DNA from 2 places in the Micromonospora sp. WMMC264 genome. Region 1 is predicted to be linked to the other one. Evidence: predicted binding sites of a transcription regulator. Region 1 holds the regulator's gene; the other holds the start of a gene.
The links. Region 1 encodes HrcA, which represses chaperone genes, less so after heat shock. Its sites were predicted from a motif close to GGTTNGCACNCTCNNNNNGAGNGTGCNAACC; they were not measured.
Positions count from the first base shown of each region.

Region 1 (10,790 bases):
GCAGCGCCTGCACTGCCTTCGCCATCGCGAGGTAGGTCTTGCCGGTGCCGGCCGGCCCGATGCCGAAGACGATGGTGTGCGCGTCGATCGCGTCGACGTACTTCTTCTGCCCGAGCGTCTTGGGACGGATGGTGCGGCCGCGCCGGGAGAGGATGTTGAGCGTCAGAACCTCGGCGGGCCGCTCGGCGCCGCCCTGCTCGAGCATGCCGACGGTACGCCGTACCGCGTCTGTGGTCAGGGTCTCGCCTTTCTCGATCAGTTCGAGCAGCTCACTGAAGAGACGCTCGGCGAGGGCGTTGTCGGCGGGCGCGCCGGTGATGGTGATCTCGTTGCCGCGCACGTGGACGTCGCTGTTGACCGAACGCTCGACGAGTCGCAGGATCTCGTCGCCCGCGCCGAGCAGGTTCACCATGATCTTCTGGTCTCCGACCGTGATCCTGGTCTGCACGCGCGGCGTGCCGGGAGGTGGGGTGCCGGTCATAGGTCGGGCCGTCGGGCCCTGCGCCACCTGCTCTCCGCTTCTCTGTGCCGGGCCCTGCTGGCGCGGCGTACGGTTACCTCCCATCGTATCGGGTCGGCACCGCGCACACCGCGCCCATTTCCGGCGCTCGGCGATCAGTCACCGGCGCGGAAGTCGTACCCGTCGAAGGTCTCCTGGCGGCGGGTGAAGCGGTAGGTCGCCCAGTGCATCCGGACCACCACGCCGTGCTCGTCGCGCGTGAGCCGCAGCAGCTCCCCCACCTCGCGGCCGGAGACCGTGCGGAACACGTCCGGCCGGTCCGGCAGCGGCGCGAACACCGCAGGCGGCTTCCCGGCCGGGTCGTCCGCGCCCCGGGCCCGCAGCGTCCCGTCGTGCCAGGAGAAGACGTACTCGAAACCCTCGCCCCACCAGCGGCCCAGCATGCCGCGCAGGTGCGCCGGCGCGGGCGGGCCGGGACGCCACGGCTCGATCTCCGCCGGGTCGTGCTCGGCGGCGGCGGCGAGCAGCCGGTGCGCCAGGTCGAACACCTCCACGCCGGCGCCGGACGAGCCGAGCACCGCGGCGCCCATCGCCCCGGCGGTGCCCTGCCCGCCGCGCCGCCCGTAGACGGCGGCGAGGAATCCGGGCATCGCGCCGTCGTGCCCCACGTGGGTCACCCGCTCGGGCTGCGGCACCAGGATCAGCCCGAGGCCGAAGCCGGCCGTCCAGACCGACTCGTCGGTGGTGGTGAGCGGCCAGCGCATCTCCTCGACGGTGGCCGCGGCGAGCACCGCGCCGTCCGGGTCGAGCGCCGCCGGGTCGGCCAGGAAGGCGGCCCACCGGGCCATGTCCGGCGCGGTGCTCCAGAGCTGGGCTGCGGGGGCCACCGCGCCGAAGTCGGCCGGTGGCTCCGGGTGGGCCTCGTCGGAGTACGCGTCGACCAGGAACCCGGTCGCGGCACGCTCGGTCGGGGTCGGACCGGTGGCGGTCAGCCCGAGCGGGGCGAGGACCCGGTCGGCCAGCACCTCGGCCCAGGTCCCGCCGCGCAGCCGGGCCACCATCTCGCCCAGGAGGGCCATGCCGAGGTTGGAGTAGTGGAAGCGCCGCCCGGTGGGCAGCACCCGCTCGACCCGGGCCAGATCGGCCAGCAGCTCCTCCACGGCCGGGGCGCGCAGGCTGTCCCACACGTCGCCGTGGGGCTCGCGTTGCAGGCCGGCGGTGTGCGACAGCAGCCGGCGTACGGTCAGCTCGCCGTGCGCCGGCAGGTCGAGGTGCCGCCCGACCGGGTCGTCCAAGTCGAGCAGGCCCTCGTCGCGGCACTGCATGACGAGTGCCGCGGTGAACGTCTTGGTGACCGACCCGATCCGGAACACCGTCTCCGGCCCCAGCGGGGTGTCGTTGCCGGTGTCGCCCACGGCGCAGGTCCAGAGCGGCCGGTCGGCGCGGTGCAGGGCGGCCGACACCGCCGGGATCCGCCCGGTGGCCTGGGCCTGGCGCACCATCCGGCCGAGCCGGTCGGAGACGTCGGTCATCGGCAGAGCATCGGGCCGAGCGGCGCGCCGCCGAGCAGGTGGGCGTGCACGTGGAAGACCTCCTGGCCGCCGTACGGGCCGGTGTTGAACATCAGCCGGAACCCGTCCACGGTCAGGCCCTCCTCCTCGGCCACCACGGCGGCGGTCTGGAGCACCTCCCCGGCCAGTTCGGGCGCGCCCTGGGCCAGCGTGGCCACGTCGGCGTAGTGCTCCTTCGGGATCACCAGCACGTGCGTGGGCGCCTTCGGGTCGATGTCCCGGAAGGCCAGGGTGGTGGCGGTCTCGCGGACGATGGTGGCCGGAATCTCCCCGGCGACGATCCGGCAGAAGAGGCAGTCCATCGCAGCAGTGTAAGGAGGGGCCCCCGCTTAACGCCTCCGGCATGGGAAGGGGCCCTTCTTAACACCCCGGGCCGGTGCGGCAGGATGGCCGCCATGGCGGGACGGGCGGTGCTGGTGACGGGGGCCTCGCGGGGCATCGGGCGGGCGGTGGCGCGAGCGTTCGCCGCAGGTGGGGACCGGGTGGCGATCCACCACCGGGACTCCGCCGAGCTGGCGGAGCGGCTGCGCGCCGAGCTGCCCGGCGACGGGCACGTGGTGGTACGCGCCGACCTGGCCGACCCCGACGCGGTACGCGCCATGGTGGACGAGGCGGCCCAGCGGCTCGGTGGCCTCGACGTGCTGGTGAACAACGCCGGTGTGTTCGGGCCGGCCGATCCCCCGCACCCGGTCTTCGAGAGCAGCTACGAGCAGTGGCGGGCGCGGTGGCGGGAGGTGCTCGACACCAACCTGGTCGGCGCGGCGAACGCGGCCTGGTGCGCCGCGCAGCACATGCGCGACAGTGGGGGCCGGATCGTCAACGTCTCGTCCCGGGGCGCGTTCCGGGGCGAGCCGGCCAACCCGGCGTACGGGGCCAGCAAGGCCGGGATGAACGCGATGGCCCAGTCGCTGGCGGTGGCCCTGGCGCCGTACGGCATCGGGGTGGCCTGCGTGGCGCCCGGCTTCGTCGAGACGGACATGACCAACGAGCACCTGAAGGCAGAGCGGGGCGAGGCGGTACGCGCGCAGTCCCCGTTCCACCGGGTGGCGCGTCCGGAGGAGATCGCGGCGGCGGTGCACTGGCTGGCGAGCCCCGAGGCCGAGTGGGCCTCAGGAACGATCATCGACCTGAACGGCGCTTCCTACCTCCGCTCCTGACCCACCCTCCCCCGCTACCAGTGGGTCAGGCGGGTGGCCAGGACTGTCAGGGCGGCCACGCCCGCTGTGGACGTACGCAGCACCGACGGGCCCAGGCGGACCGTGCGGGCGCCCGCCTCGGCGAACGTGGCCAGCTCGTGGTCGGCGATGCCGCCCTCCGGGCCGACCACCAGGACGATCTCCCCGGCCGTCGGCAGGTCGACTGTGGTCAGCCGGTCCTGCGCGCCCTCGTGCAGCACGAACGCGGCGGCCGCGCCGGCGATCCGGCGGGCCACCGTGGCGGTCGACTCGTCCGGGGCGCCGGCCACCACCGGCAGCCACGGGCGGCGGGCCTGCTTGGCCGCCTCCCGGGCGGTGGCCACCCACTTCTGCCGGGCCCGTACGCCCCGGTCGCCGCGCCACTGCGCCACCGAGCGGGACGCCGCCCACGGCACGATCTCGTCCACCCCGACCTCGGTCATCGCCTGCACGGCGAGTTCACCCCGGTCGCCCTTGGCGATGCCCTGCACCACGACGAGCCGCGGGACGGGCGCGTCCGCGTACCCCCGGCTGGTGACGCGCAGGTCGAGCGTGCCCCGGCCGACGGCGGTGACCACCGCGGCGGCGGTGCCGCCCCGGCCGTCGGCGAGCAGCAGCTCCTCGCCGGCCCGCAGCCGCTGCACGGTGGCCGCGTGGTGGCCCTCCGGGCCGTCCAGCGTCAGCGTGTCACCGGTGGGCAGCGCCTCGACCAGGAACAGCGGGGCGGACACCTCAGGCGTGCCCGTTGAAGGCGTCGCGCATCCGGGAGAAGAAGCCGCCCTGCTTGGTCAGCTCGGCGACCTCCTCGCCGCGGGTCTTGGCGAAGTCGCGCAGCATCCGCTCCTGGTCGGCGTCGAGCTTGGTCGGGGTACGCACGTCCAGGTGCACGTAGAGGTCACCCCGGCCGGTGCCGCGCAGGTGCGGTACGCCCCGGGCGCGCAGCCGCAGCGTGCTGCCGGGCTGGGTGCCGGGCTTGACGTCGACGGTCTCCTCGCTGTCCAGCGTCTTGATGGTCAGCCGGGTGCCGAGCGCGGCGGCGGTCATCGGCACCGTCACCCGGCAGTGCAGGTCGTCGCCCTTGCGGGAGTAGACGTCGTGCGGCCGCTCGTGGATCTCCACGTAGAGGTCGCCGGCGGTGCCGCCGCCCGGGCCGACCTCGCCCTGCTGGGCCAGGCGGATCCGCATGCCGTCCTCGACGCCGGCCGGGATCTTGACGGTCAGCGAGCGGCGGGTACGCACCCGGCCCTCACCGGCGCAGGTCGGGCAGGCATGCGGGATGGTGGTGCCGTAGCCCTGGCAGACGGTGCACGGCCGGGCGGAGACCACCTGGCCGAGGAACGTGCGCTGCACCGACTGCACCTCGCCCCGGCCGGCGCACGCCTCGCAGGTGGCCAGGTGGGTACCGGCTGCGGTGCCGGCGCCGGAGCAGGTGGTGCAGAGCACCGCGGTGTCGACGGTGATCGGCGCCTCGACGCCGAACGCGGTCTCGTTGAGGTCCAGTTCCAGGCGCAGGATCGCGTCCGCGCCGGGCCGGGTGCGCGGCCGGGGTCCCCGGCTGCCGCCCGCCGCGCCGCCGAAGAACGCGTCCATGATGTCCTGGAAGCCGACGAACGGACCGGCGCCGCCGGGCCCGCCCGGGCCGCCCATGCCACCGCCGCCGGGGGCGAGCGGGTCGCCGCCGAGGTCGACGATCTGCCGTTTCCGGTCGTCCGAGAGGACCTCGTACGCGGCGTTGATGTCCTTGAACTTCTCCTGGGCCTCCGGGTCCGGATTGACGTCCGGGTGGTACTGCCGCGCCAGCTTGCGGTAGGCGCGCTTGATCTCGTCGTCGGAGGCTTCCCGGCTCACGCCGAGAATGCCGTAGTAGTCCCTGGCCACTGCGTTAGGTGTCCTCATGTTCGTCTCGCGTCGCTCCGGTCGTCGGCCGCAACCGGCCGTCGGCCCTGACTGGTCAGTTCTGGGCCAGCAGTTCGCCCACGTAGCGTGCCACGGCCCTCACCATGGCGATATTGCCGGGGTAGTCCATCCGGGTCGGCCCGAGCACGCCGAGCCCACCGACGATGGTGCTGCCCGGTCCGTAGCCGGTGCTGACCACCGAGGCGGCCCGCAGGTTGTCGAACTCGTTCTCGTCGCCGATCAGCACGCGGGTGGTGCTCGGCTCGGTCTCGCCGATCAGTTTGAGCAGCACTACCTCTTCTTCGAGCGCCTCCAGGATCGGCCGCAGCGAGCCCTGGAAGTCGAGCAGGCCGCCCCGGGTGAGGTTGGCCTGGCCGGCCAGCGCGAGGCGCTCCTCGTGCCGTTCCACGAGCGTCTCCAGCAGCACCGTGGACAGCGTGGTCATGGCCGGGCGCAGGTGCGGCGCGGACTCGTCCACCAGGGCCTGCACCAGCGGCGGCGTCTCGGAGAGCTGGCTGCCGACGAGCTTCTCGTTCACCAGCCGGCGCAGGTCGGTCACGTCGTCGGCGGGAACCGGGGCGGGCAGCTCGACGAGCCGCTGCTCGACCCGGCCGGTGTCGGCGATCATGACGACCATCAGCCGGGTGGTGGAGATCGGCACGAGTTCCAGGTGACGCACCTTGGACCGGGCCAGGCTCGGGTACTGCACCACGGCGACCTGCCGGGTGAGCTGGGCGAGCAGCCGGACCGTGCGGTGCACCACGTCGTCCAGGTCGACCGCGCCGACCAGGAAGCGCTCGATGGCGCGGCGCTCGGCGGGGCTGAGCGGCTTGACCCGGGAGAGCCGGTCCACGAAGAGGCGGTAGCCGCGGTCGGTGGGCACCCGGCCGGCGCTGGTGTGCGGCTGCCGGATGTAGCCCTCCTCCTCCAGCACCGCCATGTCGTTGCGCACCGTCGCCGGGGAGACGCCGAGCTGGTGCCGCTCGACCAGGGCCTTGCTGCCCACCGGCTCCTGCGTGGCGACGTAGTCCTCGACGATCGCGCGCAGCACGGCAAGTTTGCGGTCGTCGAGACCCATGTCCCCACCTCCTGACACACCTCGGCCGGGCCGGCACGCGGCATCCGCCGGGCGGCTGGCACTCGACTGTAGCGAGTGCCAGTCTACGTCGGCACCCCCACCGACGCGATGATCGCCTGACGGACCTGCGGTGCGGCCCACCACACCGCGCGGCACGCCAGGGCCGAACAGCCGGTCACGCTCGGTCTGTGTCGCCCTGGTGCGACTTGCCCGCTGGCCCTACCGTGACCTCCATGACTGAACCTCCTCGCCCTCCCGGAGCAGGGGACTCCGGCCCCCAGCCCGACCCGTCGGCGCCCTACGGCTCCGGCGAGCCGCCCACCGCTCCACTGTCCGGCGCGCCGGGCGCGGGCGGGTATCCCCCGCCCGGTGACTATCCGCCCCCGGGCGGCTACCCGCCCCCCGGTGCCCAGCCTCCGCCGGGCGGCTACCCGCCCCCTGGTGGTTACCCCCCGCCGGCCGGCGCGCCGGGCTACGGCGCCGGTGGCGGCTATCCCGGCGGTGGCGGCTACGGCCCGGCCGGGTACGCCAACAACGACGAGAAGACCTGGGCCCTGGTGGCGCACTTCGGTGGCGCCGCGGGCGTCATCATCGGTGGCGGTCTGCTCGGCTGGGTCGCCCCGCTGATCGCGATGATGACCCGCGGCCAGCAGTCGCCGACCGTACGCGCCCACGCGGTCGCGGCGCTGAACTTCCAGATCACCTGGACCATCGCCAGCGTCCTCGCCTGGGTGATCACGGTCATCACCTGCGGGATCCTGTTCTTCGTCCCGATGCTGGTCTGGCTGGTGCCGCTGATCTTCGGGATCATCGGCGGGGTCAAGGCCAACGAGGGTGTGCTCTACCGCTACCCGATGACCTACAACTTCGTGAAGTGACACCGCCGGCCGGCCGAGGGGGCGGCCGGCCGGCGCCGGTCACGGCAGCAGGTCGCGTACCACCGCGTCGGCCAGCAGCCGTCCGCGCAGCGTCAGCACCACAAGCCCCCGCGCGTACGCCCCGGCGTCGAGCAGCCCGGCGTCCCGGGCCCGCTCGGCGCCAGCCCGGCCGGGCTCGTCCAGCACGTCCAGCGGCAGCCCGGAGGCGAGCCGCACCCGCAGCATCACGTCCTCCATGTGCTGCTCGTCCGCGCTGAGCACCTCCCGGGCCAGTGCCGGCGAGGCGCCCTCGGCCAGCCGCGCCGCGTACGCGCTCGGGTGCTTGACGTTCCACCAGCGCACGCCGCCGACGTGGCTGTGCGCCCCCGGGCCCAGGCCCCACCAGTCGGCGCCGGTCCAGTAGAGCAGGTTGTGCCGGCACGCCGCCGCCGCCGAGCGGGCCCAGTTCGACACCTCGTACCAGGAGAAGCCGGCCGCGCCGAGCGCCGCCTCCGCGGCCAGGTAGCGGTCCGCCGCCACGTCGTCGGAGGGGTACGGCAGCTCGCCCCGGCGCATCCGCGCGGCCAGCCGGGTGCCGTCCTCCACGATCAGGGCGTACGCGCTGACGTGGTCCACCCCGGCGTCGACGACCTGGGCCAGCGAGGCGGCGAAGTCGTCTGCCGTCTCGCCCGGCGTGCCGTAGATCAGGTCCAGGTTCACGTGCTCGAACCCGGCGTCGCGCGCCTCCAGCGCGGCGGCGGTGGCCCGGCCCGCGCTGTGCCGCCGGTCCAACACCGCGAGCACCCCGGGTGCGGCGGACTGCATGCCCAGCGAGATCCGGGTGTAGCCGGCCGCCCGCAGCGTCTTGAGCGACTCCGGGGTCACCGACTCCGGGTTGGCCTCGGTGGTCACCTCCGCGTCGGCGGCCAGCCCCCAGACGCGGTCGATGCCGTCGAGGATCCGGGCCAGGTCGTCGGCGGGCAGCAGGGTCGGCGTGCCGCCGCCGACGAAGACGGTGTCGACCCGCTGCGGCGGCGAGTCGCCCAGCACCCGGGCGGCCAGCGCCAGCTCGGCCAGCACCGAGTCGGCGTACGTCTCCCGGCTCGCCCCGCCGCCCAGCTCGGAGGCGGTGTACGTGTTGAAGTCGCAGTAACCGCACCGGCTGGCGCAGAACGGCACGTGGACGTACACGCCGAAGCCGCGCGCGCCGACGGCGCGACGGGCGGTGGCGGGCAGCGATCCGTCGCGCGGGACGGGTTCGCCTTCTGGAAGGACGCCGGGCATGGCCACTAGTGTGCCCGGCATGACCTCTCCGGACGCTCTCGTGCGAGTCGCCACGGCCCGTGGGGTGACCACCCTCACCCTGGACAGCCCGCACAACCGCAACGCGCTCTCCACGCCCCTGATGACCCAGCTGCTGGCCGGGCTCGCCGACGCGGTCGCCGACGACGCGGTACGCGCGATCGTGCTCGACCACACCGGCCCGGTCTTCTGCTCCGGCGCCGACCTGAAGGAGACCGCCGCCGCGTACGCCAGCGGCACGGTGCCCGCCGGGATGCTCGGCGACGTGCTGGTGGCGGTGCGGGAGTGCCCGAAGCCGGTGGTCGCGAAGGTCGCCGGGCCGGCCCGGGCCGGTGGGCTGGGCCTGATCGCCGCCGCCGACCTGGCGGTCTGCGCGCAGGAGGCGACGTTCGCGTTCACCGAGGTGCGGATCGGGGTGATCCCGGCGGTGATCTCGGCGACCGTGCTGCCCCGGCTGGACCAGCGGGCCGCCGCCGAGCTGTACCTGACCGGCGACACGTTCGACGGCCGCCGCGCCGCCGAGGTCGGCCTGGTCACCGCCGCGGTGCCGGCCGGCGAGCTGGACGCCGCCGTCGAGCGTTACTGCGCCTCGCTGGTCAGGGGCGCGCCGGGGGCGCTGGCCGGGGCGAAGGAGCTGCTGCGCCGGCCCGCCGCGACTGACCTGCGGGCCGAGATCGCCGAGTTGGCGGCGCTGTCCACCGGGTACTTCCTCTCCGACGAGGGGCGTGAGGGCGTCATGGCGTTCCGGGAGAAGCGTCCCGCCGCCTGGGTGCCCGCCGGAGACTGAGGTGCGCGGCGGGGCCCGGCTGGTCACCTTCGGTGGTGGCGGGCCCCGCGCGGCGGCACGGCGCCGGTCACGTGCTGGCGGGACGGCCACTCGGCCGAGACGCGGCGGCGCGGGGCCGACGTACGCTTGGCGGACTGTCGGGACAGGGGGTGCGGGTGCGGACGCGAGCGGCGATCGTGGCATCTGGTGTTGCGGTGTGCGTACTGGCGCTGCTCGCGGTCTATGTCGTGACCAAGCAGTTCGGCGAGCACCTGCGGCTCCCCCTGGCCAGCCGGACCTGCACGGTGCAGGCCGACGGCGAGGTGGTGCTCGGCGCCGACCAGATGGCGAACGCGGCGACCATCGCGGCCATCGGCATGCAGCGCCGGATGCCCGAGCGGGCGGTGGTGGTGGCGCTGGCGACCGCGTACCAGGAGTCGCACCTGCGCAACATCGCGCACGGCGACCGCGACTCGCTCGGCCTGTTCCAGCAGCGCCCGAGCCAGGGCTGGGGCACCCCGGAGCAGGTCCAGGACCCGCGGTACGCGGCGAACAAGTTCTACGCCGCGCTGAAGAAGGTCAAGGGCTGGGAGCGGATGCGGGTCACCGACGCCGCCCAGCGGGTGCAGCGGTCGGCCTTCCCCGAGGCGTACGAGAAGTGGGCCGACGAGTCGGAGGTCCTGACCCGCGCGTTGCTCGGCCACGCGACCGGCGCGGTGGCCTGCACGGTGAGTTCGCCGCCGACGATGCGCGGGCCGGCCGCCGCCAGCGCCGTGCTGGAGAGCCTGTCGCTGGACTGGGGGCTGCCCCGGCTGGCCACGGCGACGGACCTGACCGCGCTCACCGTGCCGGCGGGCGACGACCGCAACGGCTGGCGGTACGCGCACTGGCTGGTCTCGCACGCCGACGACCACGGCGTGAAGAAGGTCCGCTTCGGCAACCTGGAGTGGACCGCCGAGCAGGGCTCCTGGGCCCGGGTGAAGGGCGACCCGGCCACCGAGGTACGCGCCGAGGTGTTCGCCGCGGCCTGACCGGCCCGCCGCCCTCAGCCCTTCACAGCTCCCGCGACCAGGCCGGAGACCATCCGGCGCTGCACCAGCAGGAAGAAGACGATCACCGGCAGGGTGAACAGCGTGGACGCGGCCATCACCGAGCCCCAGGCGGTGTCGTCGCGGCCGAAGAAGAACGTCATCGCCACCGGCAGCGTGTACTTCTGCTGGTCGTTGATGAAGGTCAGCGCGAAGATCAGCTCGTTCCAGGCGGTGATGAACGAGAAGATGCTGGTGGCGACCAGGCCGGGCGCGACCAGCGGGAACAGCACCTTGCGGAACGTCTGGGCCCGGCTGGCGCCGTCGATGGCGGCGGCCTCCTCCAGTTCCTTCGGCACCGCGGCGACGAAGCCGCGCAGCATCCAGACCGCGAACGGCAGCGAGAAGCCGAGGTACGTGAGGATCAGGCTGGGCAGCGTGTTGTAGAGACCGAGCCGCTGGATCATCAGGAACAGCGGGATGACCAGCGCCTCCAGCGGGATCATCTGCACCACCAGCAGCATGATCAGGAACGTAGTGCGCAGCTTGAACCGGAACCGGGCCACGGCTGTCGCGGCGAGCAGGGCGACCAGCCCGCTCAGCAGCACCGTGGCCCCCGCGACGAGCACGCTGTTGAGGAAGAAGTCGGTGAACGTC
Region 1 covers NZ_CP114907.1:457,580-468,369, reverse strand. The annotation lists gene O7542_RS02195 (PhoH family protein) at 1-481, opposite strand, end outside; gene O7542_RS02190 (serine hydrolase domain-containing protein) at 616-1,992, opposite strand; gene O7542_RS02185 (histidine triad nucleotide-binding protein) at 1,989-2,333, opposite strand; gene O7542_RS02180 (SDR family oxidoreductase) at 2,427-3,188, shown strand; gene O7542_RS02175 (16S rRNA (uracil(1498)-N(3))-methyltransferase) at 3,203-3,937, opposite strand; gene dnaJ (molecular chaperone DnaJ) at 3,939-5,084, opposite strand; gene hrcA (heat-inducible transcriptional repressor HrcA) at 5,158-6,180, opposite strand; gene O7542_RS02160 (DUF4870 domain-containing protein) at 6,414-7,058, shown strand; gene hemW (radical SAM family heme chaperone HemW) at 7,098-8,321, opposite strand; gene O7542_RS02150 (enoyl-CoA hydratase-related protein) at 8,341-9,126, shown strand; gene O7542_RS02145 (hypothetical protein) at 9,276-10,136, shown strand; gene O7542_RS02140 (carbohydrate ABC transporter permease) at 10,151-10,790, opposite strand, start outside.

Region 2 (10,790 bases), 620 kb from region 1:
TACCCGTAGAGGCCTGGCACCACCATCCGCACCGGGAAGCCGTGCTGGATCGGCAGCGGCTCGCCGTTCATGCCGACCGCGAGCAGCGCGTCCCGCCCGTCGCGCAGCACCGAGGTGGGCGTGCCGCACGTCCAGCCGTCGACGGCGCGCCCGACCACCTGGTCCGCGCCGTCCTCCGGGTCGGCCTCGTCCAGCAGGTCCTTGATCGGTACGCCGAGCCAGCGCGCGTTGCCGATCAGGTCGCCGCCCACCTCGTTGGAGACGCAGGCGAGCGTCACGTAGCGCTCGACCAGCGGGCGGGCGAGCAGGTTGTCGAAGCTCAGCTCGATCGGGTTGCGGACCCGCCCGTGGATGCGCAGCCGCCAGGTGACCGGGTCCACCTGCGGCACCACCAGCGCGGTGTCGATCCGGTAGAACTCCCGGTTCGGCGTGACGTACGGCGCGAGCCGGGACAGCGACAGGTCCGCTCCGGCCGGCACCGGTGGGGCGGGCGCGACCGGGGCGGGCAGCGTCACCGCGTCCCGGGCCGCCGATACGCCGCGCCGGCCGGCCAGCCAGTGCCCGCCCAGCCCGGCCACCGCCGCCGCGCCGGTGAGCAGCCCGGCGCCACGCAGGAACCGCCGCCGCGACTCCGCGTCGTCGTGCCGGACCGGCTCCCAGCCGCCCGGCGTCTCCCCCTCCCGGGCCAGCGCGGCGACCGCCGGAGGCGGGACGGATGGCGGGGGCGACGCGGACGGCGGCTCGCTGTCCGCCGAAGCGGCCCCGTCGCGCTCCGCCGGACCGGTCCCGGCCCGGTCGCGTCGCACGGCGTCGGACCGGTCACGCCCCGGTCGCTTCCGATGCGCCAGGTCGGCGCTCAGCGGGCCGGCCACGAACGCCCACAGCGTCAGCGCGCCCAGTCCGCCGCCGACCAGGGAGGGCAGCGCGTCGAAGGCGTCCGCGCCGGCCCGGGTCAGCGCGGCGGCGACACCGAGCGCGGCGAACGCGGCGATGCCGGCCAGGCCGATCACCAGCCGCCGGGCCGCTGCCAGGCCCAGCAGCGCGCCGAAGACGGCCAGCAGCAGCGCCGTCCCGATCAGCAGCGCGATCTTGTCGTACGTGCCGAAGACGTCGATGGCGAACTGCTTGAGCGGCTCGGGCACCAGGTCGACCACGAGTCCGCCGACGGCGACGAGCGGAGCGGACCGGGGGCCGGTCAGGACCGCCACGGGTTCGGCGGCGCCGAGCGCCACCACGGCGGCGACGACACCGGCCGGCGCCGCCCGGCGGGGGGAGAGGGTGCTCACGGGCTCCAGTCTGGTCGCCCCGCGGGCCCGGCTGCCAATCTCGTCAGCGATCCGTAAGGACATATGCGTCAGGGCACACCACCGGGTCGGCGGTGTGCCCTGACGTCGGGCGTACTCCTCGGGTCAGAAGCCCGGGCCGTGCTGGTGGCCGTGCCCGTGCGAGTGGCCGTGGCCACCGGCGGCCGGCTCCGGCTCGGCCGGCTTCTCCACCACGAGGCTCTCGGTGGTGAGCAGCAGGCCGGCGATCGAGGCGGCGTTGCTGACCGCGTTGCGGGTCACCTTCACCGGGTCGATGATGCCGGACTTGGCCAGGTCGACGTACTCGCCGGTGGCGGCGTCGAGGCCGTGGCCCCAGTCCTTGCCGACGACCTTCTGCACCACCACGTAGCCGTCGTGGCCGGCGTTCTGGGCGATCCAGCGCAGCGGCTCGACGAGCGACTTGCGCACGATCGAGACGCCGACCTTCTCGTCACCGGTGAAGCCCAGGTCGTCGTCGAGCGCCGGCAGGATCTGGGCCAGGGCGGCGCCGCCACCCGGGACCGTGCCCTCCTCGACCGCGGCCTTGGTCGCGGCGATGGCGTCCTCGATGCGGTGCTTGCGCTCCTTCATCTCGACCTCGGTGGCCGCGCCGACCTTGATCACGGCGATGCCGCCGGAGAGCTTCGCCAGCCGCTCGGCCAGCTTCTCCCGGTCCCACTCCGAGTCGGAGGCCTCGATCTCCTTGCGGATCTGGGCGACCCGGTCGGCGACCTCGGAGGCCTGCCCGCCACCGTCGACGACAGTGGTGTTCTCCTTGTCGACCACGACGCGGCGGGCGGTGCCGAGCACCTCCAGGCCGACCTGGTCGAGCTTGTAGCCCAGCTCCGGGGCGACCAGCTCGGCGCCGGTCAGGATCGCCATGTCCTGGAGCATCGCCTTGCGGCGGTCGCCGAAGCCGGGGGCCTTGACCGCGCAGACCTTGACGGTCTTGCGCAGCGCGTTGACCACGAGCGTCGACAGGGCCTGACCCTCGACGTCCTCGGCGACGATGAGCAGCGGCTTGTTGTTCTGGAGAACCTTCTCCAGCAGCGGCAGCAGCTCCTCGATCGCCGAGATCTTCTGCGTGGTGATCAGGATGTACGGGTCCTCCAGGACCGCCTCCTGCGCCTCCAGGTCGGTGACGAAGTTCGGCGAGATGAAGCCCTTGTCGAACTGCAGCCCCTCGGTCACCTCCAGCTCGGTGACGAGCGCGGAGCCCTCCTCGACGGTGATGACGCCGTCGCGGCCGACCTTCTCCATCGCCTCGGCGATCAGCTCACCGATCGCGGAGTCCTGCGCGGAGACGGTCGCGACGTGCGCGATCGACTCCTTGCCGGCGACCTCGACGGCCTTGCCGAGCAGCGCCTCGGAGACCTTGGCGGCCGCCGCGTCGATGCCCCGCTTCAGGCCGGTCGGGTTGGCGCCGGCGGCCACGTTGCGCAGGCCCTCGCGGACCATGGCCTGGGCCAGCACGGTGGCGGTGGTGGTCCCGTCGCCGGCGACGTCGTTCGTCTTGGTCGCCACCTCCTTGACCAGCTGCGCGCCGAGGTTCTCGTACGGGTTGGTGAGCTCGATCTCCTTGGCGATGGTCACGCCGTCGTTGGTGATCGTGGGCGCACCGAACTTCTTGTCCAGGACGACGTTGCGCCCGCGCGGGCCGAGGGTGACCTTGACCGCGTCCGCGAGGGCGTTGACACCGTGCTCGAGCAGGTGCCGGGCGTCGTCCGAGAAGCTGAGGATCTTCGCCATCAGTATCCCTTCGAAGCGACGTTGCCCCGGCCCGGCGAGCCGGACCGGGGCAACGACACTGATCGGTTGCTTACTTCTCGATGACCGCGAGGACGTCGCGGGCGGAGAGCACCAGGTACTCCTCGCCGGCGTACTTGACCTCGGTGCCGCCGTACTTCGAGTAGAGGACGGTGTCGCCGACCTTCACGTCGATCGGCACGCGGTTGCCCTTGTCGTCGATCCGGCCCGGGCCGACAGCGAGGACGGTGCCCTCCTGCGGCTTCTCCTTGGCGGTGTCGGGGATCACGATGCCCGAGGCGGTGGTGGTCTCGGCCTCGTTCGCCTGGACCACGATGCGGTCCTCGAGCGGCTTGATCGCAACCTTGGTCGCGGTAGTCACGGGCATACCCTCCCGGGTACTTGGTGTCGTTGCCGGCCGGCGTGCCGACCAGCGTCAATCTGCCACATGCCACCGGGCGGGGCCGTCGTCGCGGGTGCCGGTCCGCCTGGCGCTCAACCCCCGGGCACGAGGCTCGGGCGTTGGCACCCTCAGGGTGAGAGTGCTAATCGCAGGTTATTCCTCGGCTAGCACTCCGTCAAGGAGAGTGCCAACGCGCGTCGCCCTCCGTGTCGCGCCGGAACCGGCCCGGGAGAATGGGCGCGTGGATCTCGACCTGCTCGCCGTGCTGCGTACCCCCGAGGGGTCGGCGGCGCTCGCCGCGGCCGGGCGGGTGGCCGGCGGCGACCCGCTGGCGGCGGCGGCCGCGCTGCGCTCGGCCGGGATTCCGGGCGACCTCGCCGCCGCCGCGCTGACCCAGGCCGAGCTGCGCCGCCGGGCGGCAGGCAAGTTCGGCGCGACGGCGGCCGGGATGTTCCTCACCCGGCCCGGGCTGGAGCAGGCCACCCGCGGGGTGGTCGCCGGCCGCCGGGCCGCACGGCTGCGCGCCGCGGGCGTGACCACGCTGGCCGACCTGGGTTGCGGCCTGGGCGCCGACGCGCTCGCCGCCGCCCGCGCCGGCATCCGGGTGTACGCGGTGGAGGCCGACCCGCTGACCGCCGCGATGGCCGCCGCGAACGCCGAGGCGGCCGGGCTCGCCGATCTGGTGACAGTCGAGTGCGGCGACGCCACGGAGTTCGACGTGAGCCGCGTCGACGGCGCGTTCTGCGATCCGGCGCGGCGACGGGCCGGCACCGGGCGGCGCGTCTTCGACCCGAACTCCTACTCCCCGCCGTGGGACTTCGTCACCGGTCTCGCCGCGCGGGTGCCGCGCACAGTGGTGAAGGTCGCGCCGGGGCTGGACCACGCGCTGATCCCGGCGGGCGCCGAGGCGGAGTGGGTGAGCGTGGACGGCGACCTGGTCGAGGCCGCGCTCTGGTGCGGCGAGCTGGCCGGCGTACCGCGCCGCGCCACCCTGCTGCGCGAGAAGGAAGGGCCCCTTCTTAACGCCTCCGGTAGTAAAAGGGTCCCTTCCTATCACCTCACCGGCACGGGCGCGCAGGAAGCGGAGGTGGGGCCGGTCCGGCGCTTCCTCTACGACCCGGACCCGGCGGTGGTGCGCGCGCACCTGGTCGCCGAGCTGGCCGCCGACCTCGACGCCACGCTCGCCGACCCGTCGATCGCCTACCTGTACGCCGACGTGGCCCGGCCCACCCCGTTCGCCCGCTGCCTGGAGATCACCGACGTGCTGCCGTTCTCGCTGAAGCGGCTGCGCGCCCTGCTGCGGGAACGCCGGGTCGGCCGGGTGGAGATCCGCAAGCGCGGGTCGGCGCTGGAGCCGGAGAAGCTGCGCCGTGACCTGCGGCTGTCCGGCGAGGCGGCGGCCGACCTGGTGCTGACCCGGGTGGCGGGCGACCCCACGGTGCTCGTGTGCCGGCCGGTTCCGGTCGGCGGCTGACCCGGCTCACGTTTCCAGCTCGCGGTGTCGCGGCGCGCGGGTTAGCTTGAGCCCGTGGCGGGCCCTGGCACTCCGGCGATCGCGTTGCTGAGCAAGCGGAAGATCGCCCACAGCATCCACCCGTACGACGTCTCGCCGGACGCGCCGAACTACGGCGCGCTCGTGGCCGCGGCGCTCGGGGTGGCACCGGACCGGGTGTTCAAGTCGCTGGTCACCGAGGTCGACGGCGGGCTGACGGTGGCGGTGGTGCCGGTGACCGGCGAGCTGGACCTGAAGGCGCTGGCCGCCGCGATGGGCGGCAAGCGCGCGGTGATGGCGGACCGGGCGGTGGCCGAGCGGGCGACCGGGTACGTGCGGGGCGGCATCAGTCCGCTCGGCCAACGTAAGCGGCTACCGACAGTCGTCGACTCCTCGGCGCTGGCGCACCCGACCGTGTACGTGTCGGCGGGCCGCCGGGGATTGCAGGTGCAGCTCACGCCGACGGATCTGGTGGCGCTCACCGGGGCGGCCACGGCATCGATCGCCGCCACCTGAGCGGGCTCGTGACGGTACGTGTGGGAGCGTTCCCGGAGCACGCTCTCCCAGCGGTGTCTCGCGGGTGACAACCGCGTTGCTGAATTGTTACCGCCGCCAACAAACTTCTGACCTCGGCAGTCTTGCGGCGCATGGGAGGCGGGGAATACATTGCCGGACACAACAAAACATCACCACTCCCCCACCTCCGAAAGGACCCTGCACATGCGCAAGGGCTTCCTCACCTTCGCGGCCGTCGGTCTCCTCGCGACCGGCAGCATGGCCGCCTGCGGTGACAACGGCGGTTCTTCCGACGAGGCCGGCGGCTCCAACGCCAAGAAGCCGAAGATCGGCGTGATCCTGCCGGACAGCAAGTCCTCCGCCCGCTGGGAGGGCGCGGACCGCAAGTACCTCAAGGCGGCGTTCGACGCGGCCGGCGTCGACTCCGACATCCAGAACGCGCAGAACGACAAGACCGCGTTCCAGACCATCGCCGACCAGATGATCACCAGCGGCGTCAACGTCCTGATGATCGTCAACCTGGACTCCGGCACCGGCAAGGCCGTGCTCGACAAGGCCAAGTCGCAGGGCGTCGCGACCATCGACTACGACCGGCTGACCCTGGGCGGCTCCGCCCAGTACTACGTCAGCTTCGACAACGAGGCCGTCGGCAAGCTCCAGGGCGAAGGCCTGAGCAAGTGCCTGACCGACAAGGGCGTCAAGAACCCGTCGATCGCGTACCTCAACGGCTCGCCGACCGACAACAACGCCACCCTGTTCAAGAACGGGTACGACTCGGTGCTCAAGCCGAAGTTCGACTCGAAGGAGTACACCAAGGTCGCCGACGACCCGGTGCCGGCCTGGGACAACGCGCAGGCCGCCACGATCTTCGAGCAGCAGATGACCAAGGCCGGCGGCAAGATCGACGGCGTGCTCGCCGCCAACGACGGTCTCGGCAACGCGGCCATCTCGGTGCTGAAGAAGAACAAGCTCAACGGCAAGGTCCCGGTGACCGGTCAGGACGCCACCAAGGAGGGCCTGCAGAACATCCTCGCCGGTGACCAGTGCATGACCGTCTACAAGGCGGTCAAGAAGGAGGCGGACGCCGCCGCCGAGCTGGCCATCGCGCTCGCCAAGGGTGAGCGGAAGGACACCGGCCAGACGGTCAAGGACCCGGAGGGCAACCGGGACGTGCCGGCCGTGCTGCTGGAGCCCAAGGCCATCTTCAAGGACAACGTCAAGGACGTCGTGGCCGACGGCTACGTCACCAAGGAAGAACTCTGCACCGGTGCCTTCGCGAAGCTCTGCACCGACGCCGGCGTGAGCTGACCCACCCGCCTCAGGCGGCGCCGCCCGGCACGGGTTCTCCCGTGCCGGGCGGCGCCCGCGCCGGACGGGATCCGAGACCTCCCTCCGCCCAAAGGAGAACCCCGTGTCCGCAACCCCCCTGCTGGAGCTACGCGGGATCGACAAGAGCTTCGGTCCCGTCCAGGTGCTGCGCGACGTCGCCTTCGCCGCGCACCCCGGCGAGGTGACCGCGCTCGTCGGTGACAACGGCGCCGGCAAGTCGACCCTGGTCAAGTGCATCAGCGGCATCCACCCCACCGACGCCGGCGAGTTCCTCTTCGACGGCCGGCCGGTGACCATCAACAGCCCCCGGGACGCCGCCGCGCTCGGGATCGAGGTCGTCTACCAGGATCTCGCGCTCTGCGACAACCTCGACATCGTGCAGAACATGTTCCTCGGCCGGGAGAAGCGCAGCGGCATCGTGCTCGACGAGCCGACCATGGAGCAGATGGCCGCCGAGACGCTCGCCGGCCTGAGCGTGCGCACCGTGAAGTCGCTGCGCCAGCACGTGGCCAGCCTCTCCGGCGGCCAGCGGCAGACCGTCGCCATCGCCAAGGCCGTGCTCTGGAACAGCCGGCTGGTCATCCTGGACGAGCCGACCGCCGCGCTCGGCGTCGCGCAGACCGCCCAGGTGCTGGAGCTGGTGCGCCGGCTGGCCGACAACGGCCTGGCCGTGGTGCTCATCTCGCACAACATGAACGACGTCTTCGCCGTCTCCGACCGGATCGCCGCGCTCTACCTCGGCCAGATGGTCGCCCAGGTGAAGACCACCGACATCACCCACTCGCAGGTGGTCGAGCTGATCACCGCCGGCCGATCCGGCGGCCTCGGCCTCACCGGCGAGCCGGGCGGCAACGGCGCCGCGCCCGCCGACACCACCCCAGGAGCCATCCGATGACCGCCATCGTCGTGAAGAAGGAAGGCCCGGCCGGCGTCGCGCCGACACCGACCCTGAACAGCCACGTGAACAACTACTGGCGCCGGGTACGCGGCGGCGACATCGGCGCGCTCCCCGCGGTGGTCATGCTCGTGGCGCTGGCGGTGGGCTTCTCGATCGCCCGCCCGTCGTTCTTCACCGCCGGCAACCTGGCGAACCTGTTCACCCAGGGCGCGGCGGTCACGCTCATCGCCATGGGCCTGGTCTTCGTCCTGCTGCTCGGCGAGATCGACCTCTCCGCCGGCTTCGCCAGCGGCGTCTGCGCCGCGATCCTGGCCAACGTGGTCACCGTGCTCGGCTACCCCTGGTACGTGGCGGTGCTCGCCGCCGTCGTCACCGGTCTGGTGATCGGCACCGTGCTGGGCCTGCTGGTCGCCAAGGTCGGCATCCCGTCCTTCGTGGTGACGCTCGCCGGCTTCCTCGCCTTCCAGGGTGTCGTGCTGACGCTGATGGACGAGGGCGCCAACATCGCGATCCGCGACGACGTGCTCGTCGCGATCGCCAACCGCAACCTCTCCCCGGCGCTGGGCTGGGCGCTCGCCGCGGTGGCCGTCGCCGGGTACGCGGCAGTGCAGTTGCTCCGGTACCGCAACCGGGCCGCCCGTGGACTGCTCACCGACCCGCTCACGGTGGTCGGCGCGCGGATCGCCGGCCTGGCCGTGATCCTCGGCGTGGCGGTCTACGTCCTCAACCTGGAGCGCAGCCGCAACGTGCTGATCACCTCGCTCAAGGGCGTGCCGATCGTGGTGCCGATCATCGCGGTGCTGCTGATCGTCTGGACGTTCGTGCTCCAGCGCACCAGCTACGGGCGGCACATCTACGCGGTCGGCGGCAACGCCGAGGCGGCCCGCCGGGCCGGCATCAACGTCGACCGGATCCGTATCTCCGTCTTCGTCATCTGCTCCTCGATGGCCGCCATCGGTGGCATCGTGGCCGCCAGCAGGGGCAACTCGGTCGACCCCAACACCGGGGGCAGTAACGTACTGCTCTACGCCGTCGGCGCGGCGGTGATCGGCGGCACCAGCCTCTTCGGCGGCAAGGGCCGGGTCCTCGACGCCGTGCTCGGAGGCGCGGTGGTCGCGGTCATCGACAACGGTATGGGACTGATGGGATACAGCTCGGGCGTCAAGTACGTGGTCACCGGCGTGGTGCTGCTCGCCGCGGCGACCATCGACGCGCTCTCGCGTCGGCGGGCCGCCGCGACCGGCAACCGCTGAGCAGGGGTACGGAAACACCATGGCAGTGGCAATGCGCGCGGGCCCCAGTCAGGACGAGATCCGTCGGCAGAACCTGGGCGCATTGCTCCGATACGTGCACGTCCACGGGGCCACCACCCGCGCCGAGCTGACCACCGCGCTCGGCCTCAACCGCAGCACCATCGGCGCGCTGACCGCGGACCTGGCCGGCGCCGGTCTGGTCAGCGAGGGGACGCCGAAGGAGACCGGCCGGGCCGGACGACCGTCACTCGTCGTCCGGCCCGAGTCGGGGCGGGTCTACGCGTACGCGTACAGCGTCGAGGTGGACCGGCTGCGGGCCGCGCGGGTCGGACTCGGCGGTGAGGTGCTCGACCGCCGGGAGATGGACCGGCCGCGCAACCTGGTCGCCGGGGAGGCCGCCCCGCTGCTCGCCGGCGCGGTCAAGGAGATGCACCAGTCGGTGCCGCCGGACGCGATCTGCGTCGGCGCCGGCGTGGCGGTGTGCGGCATGGTCCGCCGCGAGGACGGGCTGGTCCGGCTCAGCCCCACCACCGGCTGGGTGGACGAGCCGATCGGTGCGGCGCTCGCCGTCGAGCTGGGGATAGACGTACCGATCACGGTGGGCAACGTGGCCGACGTGGCCGCGTACGCCGAGCACGCCCGGGGCGCGGCGGTCGGCTGCGACAACGTCATCTACATCTACGGCGACGTCGGTGTGGGCGCGGGCATCATCGCGGGAGGGCGGCGGCTGAGGGGGCACGGCGGCTACGGCGGCGAGGTGGGCCACATGGTGGTGGTCCGCGACGGGGTGCGCTGCGACTGCGGCCGGCGCGGCTGCTGGGAGACCGAGATCGGCGAGCACGGGCTGCTGCGCGCCGCCGGCCGGTCCGAGGCGCGCGGCCGGGACGCGCTGCTGGCGGTCTTCGACGCCGCCGACCGGGGCGACGCCCGCGCGCAGACCGCGGTACGGCAGGCCGGCGACTGGCTCGGCTTCGGCGTCGCGAACCTGGTGAACATCTTCAACCCGGAGATGGTCATCTTCGGCGGCACCATGCGTGACCTCTACCTGGCCTCCGCCGCGCAGGTGCGCAGCCGGCTCAACTCCAACGGGCTGCCCGCGTGCCTGGAGCACGTGCGGCTGCGTACCCCGAAGCTGGGCGACGACGCGGCGCTGATCGGCGCCGCCGAGCTGGCGTTCGAACGACTCCTCGCCGATCCGCTGAACTGATCGGCCCGGTGATCCGTACCAGTGTGCGGACGGGCGGCCGGCTTGCGCGGCCGTCCACGACCCCGCGTACCGGTCCGGACCGAGGAGGCACCGCAACCATGGCATCGCTGGAATCCGCACGCCGCAAGCTGGCGCACCGGGTGGTACTGCTGCTCGCCGCGCTGGGCGCGGGGATCGGCGTCGTTCCCGGGACGGCGCAGGCCGCGCCCAACCCCGGCGTGCAGATGAACGCCGCCGACATGACGCTGCTCAACGGCGTACGGCTGGCCGGGCTGTGGGAGATGCCGGCCGGGCAGATGGCGGCCGAGAAGGGCCAGTCCGCCCGGGTACGCGAGGTCGGCGCGGAGATCGCCAAGCAGCACGCGGAGCTGGACCAGCTGGTGGTCGAGGCGGCCAACAAGCTCGGCGCCACCCTGCCGACGGATCCGACGGCAGAGCAGCAGGGGTGGCTGACCGAGATGCGGAACGCCACCGGTGCCCGGTTCGACCAGATCTTCGTCACCCGGCTGCGGGTCGCCCACGGCAAGATCTTTCCGGTGATCGGCGCGGTCCGGGCCAGCACCCGCGACCCGATCGTGCGGAAGCTGGCCGAGGACGCCAACAAGTTCGTCAACGACCACATGACCATGCTGGAGAGCACCG
Region 2 covers NZ_CP114907.1:6,628,535-6,639,324, reverse strand. The annotation lists gene O7542_RS29795 (molybdopterin-dependent oxidoreductase) at 1-1,286, opposite strand, end outside; gene groL (chaperonin GroEL) at 1,410-3,053, opposite strand; gene groES (co-chaperone GroES) at 3,124-3,438, opposite strand; gene O7542_RS29780 (methyltransferase domain-containing protein) at 3,695-4,927, shown strand; gene ybaK (Cys-tRNA(Pro) deacylase) at 4,982-5,461, shown strand; gene O7542_RS29770 (substrate-binding domain-containing protein) at 5,666-6,769, shown strand; gene O7542_RS29765 (ATP-binding cassette domain-containing protein) at 6,873-7,685, shown strand; gene O7542_RS29760 (ABC transporter permease) at 7,682-8,941, shown strand; gene O7542_RS29755 (ROK family protein) at 8,973-10,148, shown strand; gene O7542_RS29750 (DUF4142 domain-containing protein) at 10,247-10,790, shown strand, end outside.
Region 2: groES (co-chaperone GroES) is a predicted target of HrcA. The motif match lies at 3,571-3,601, and genes of this name have one in related genera.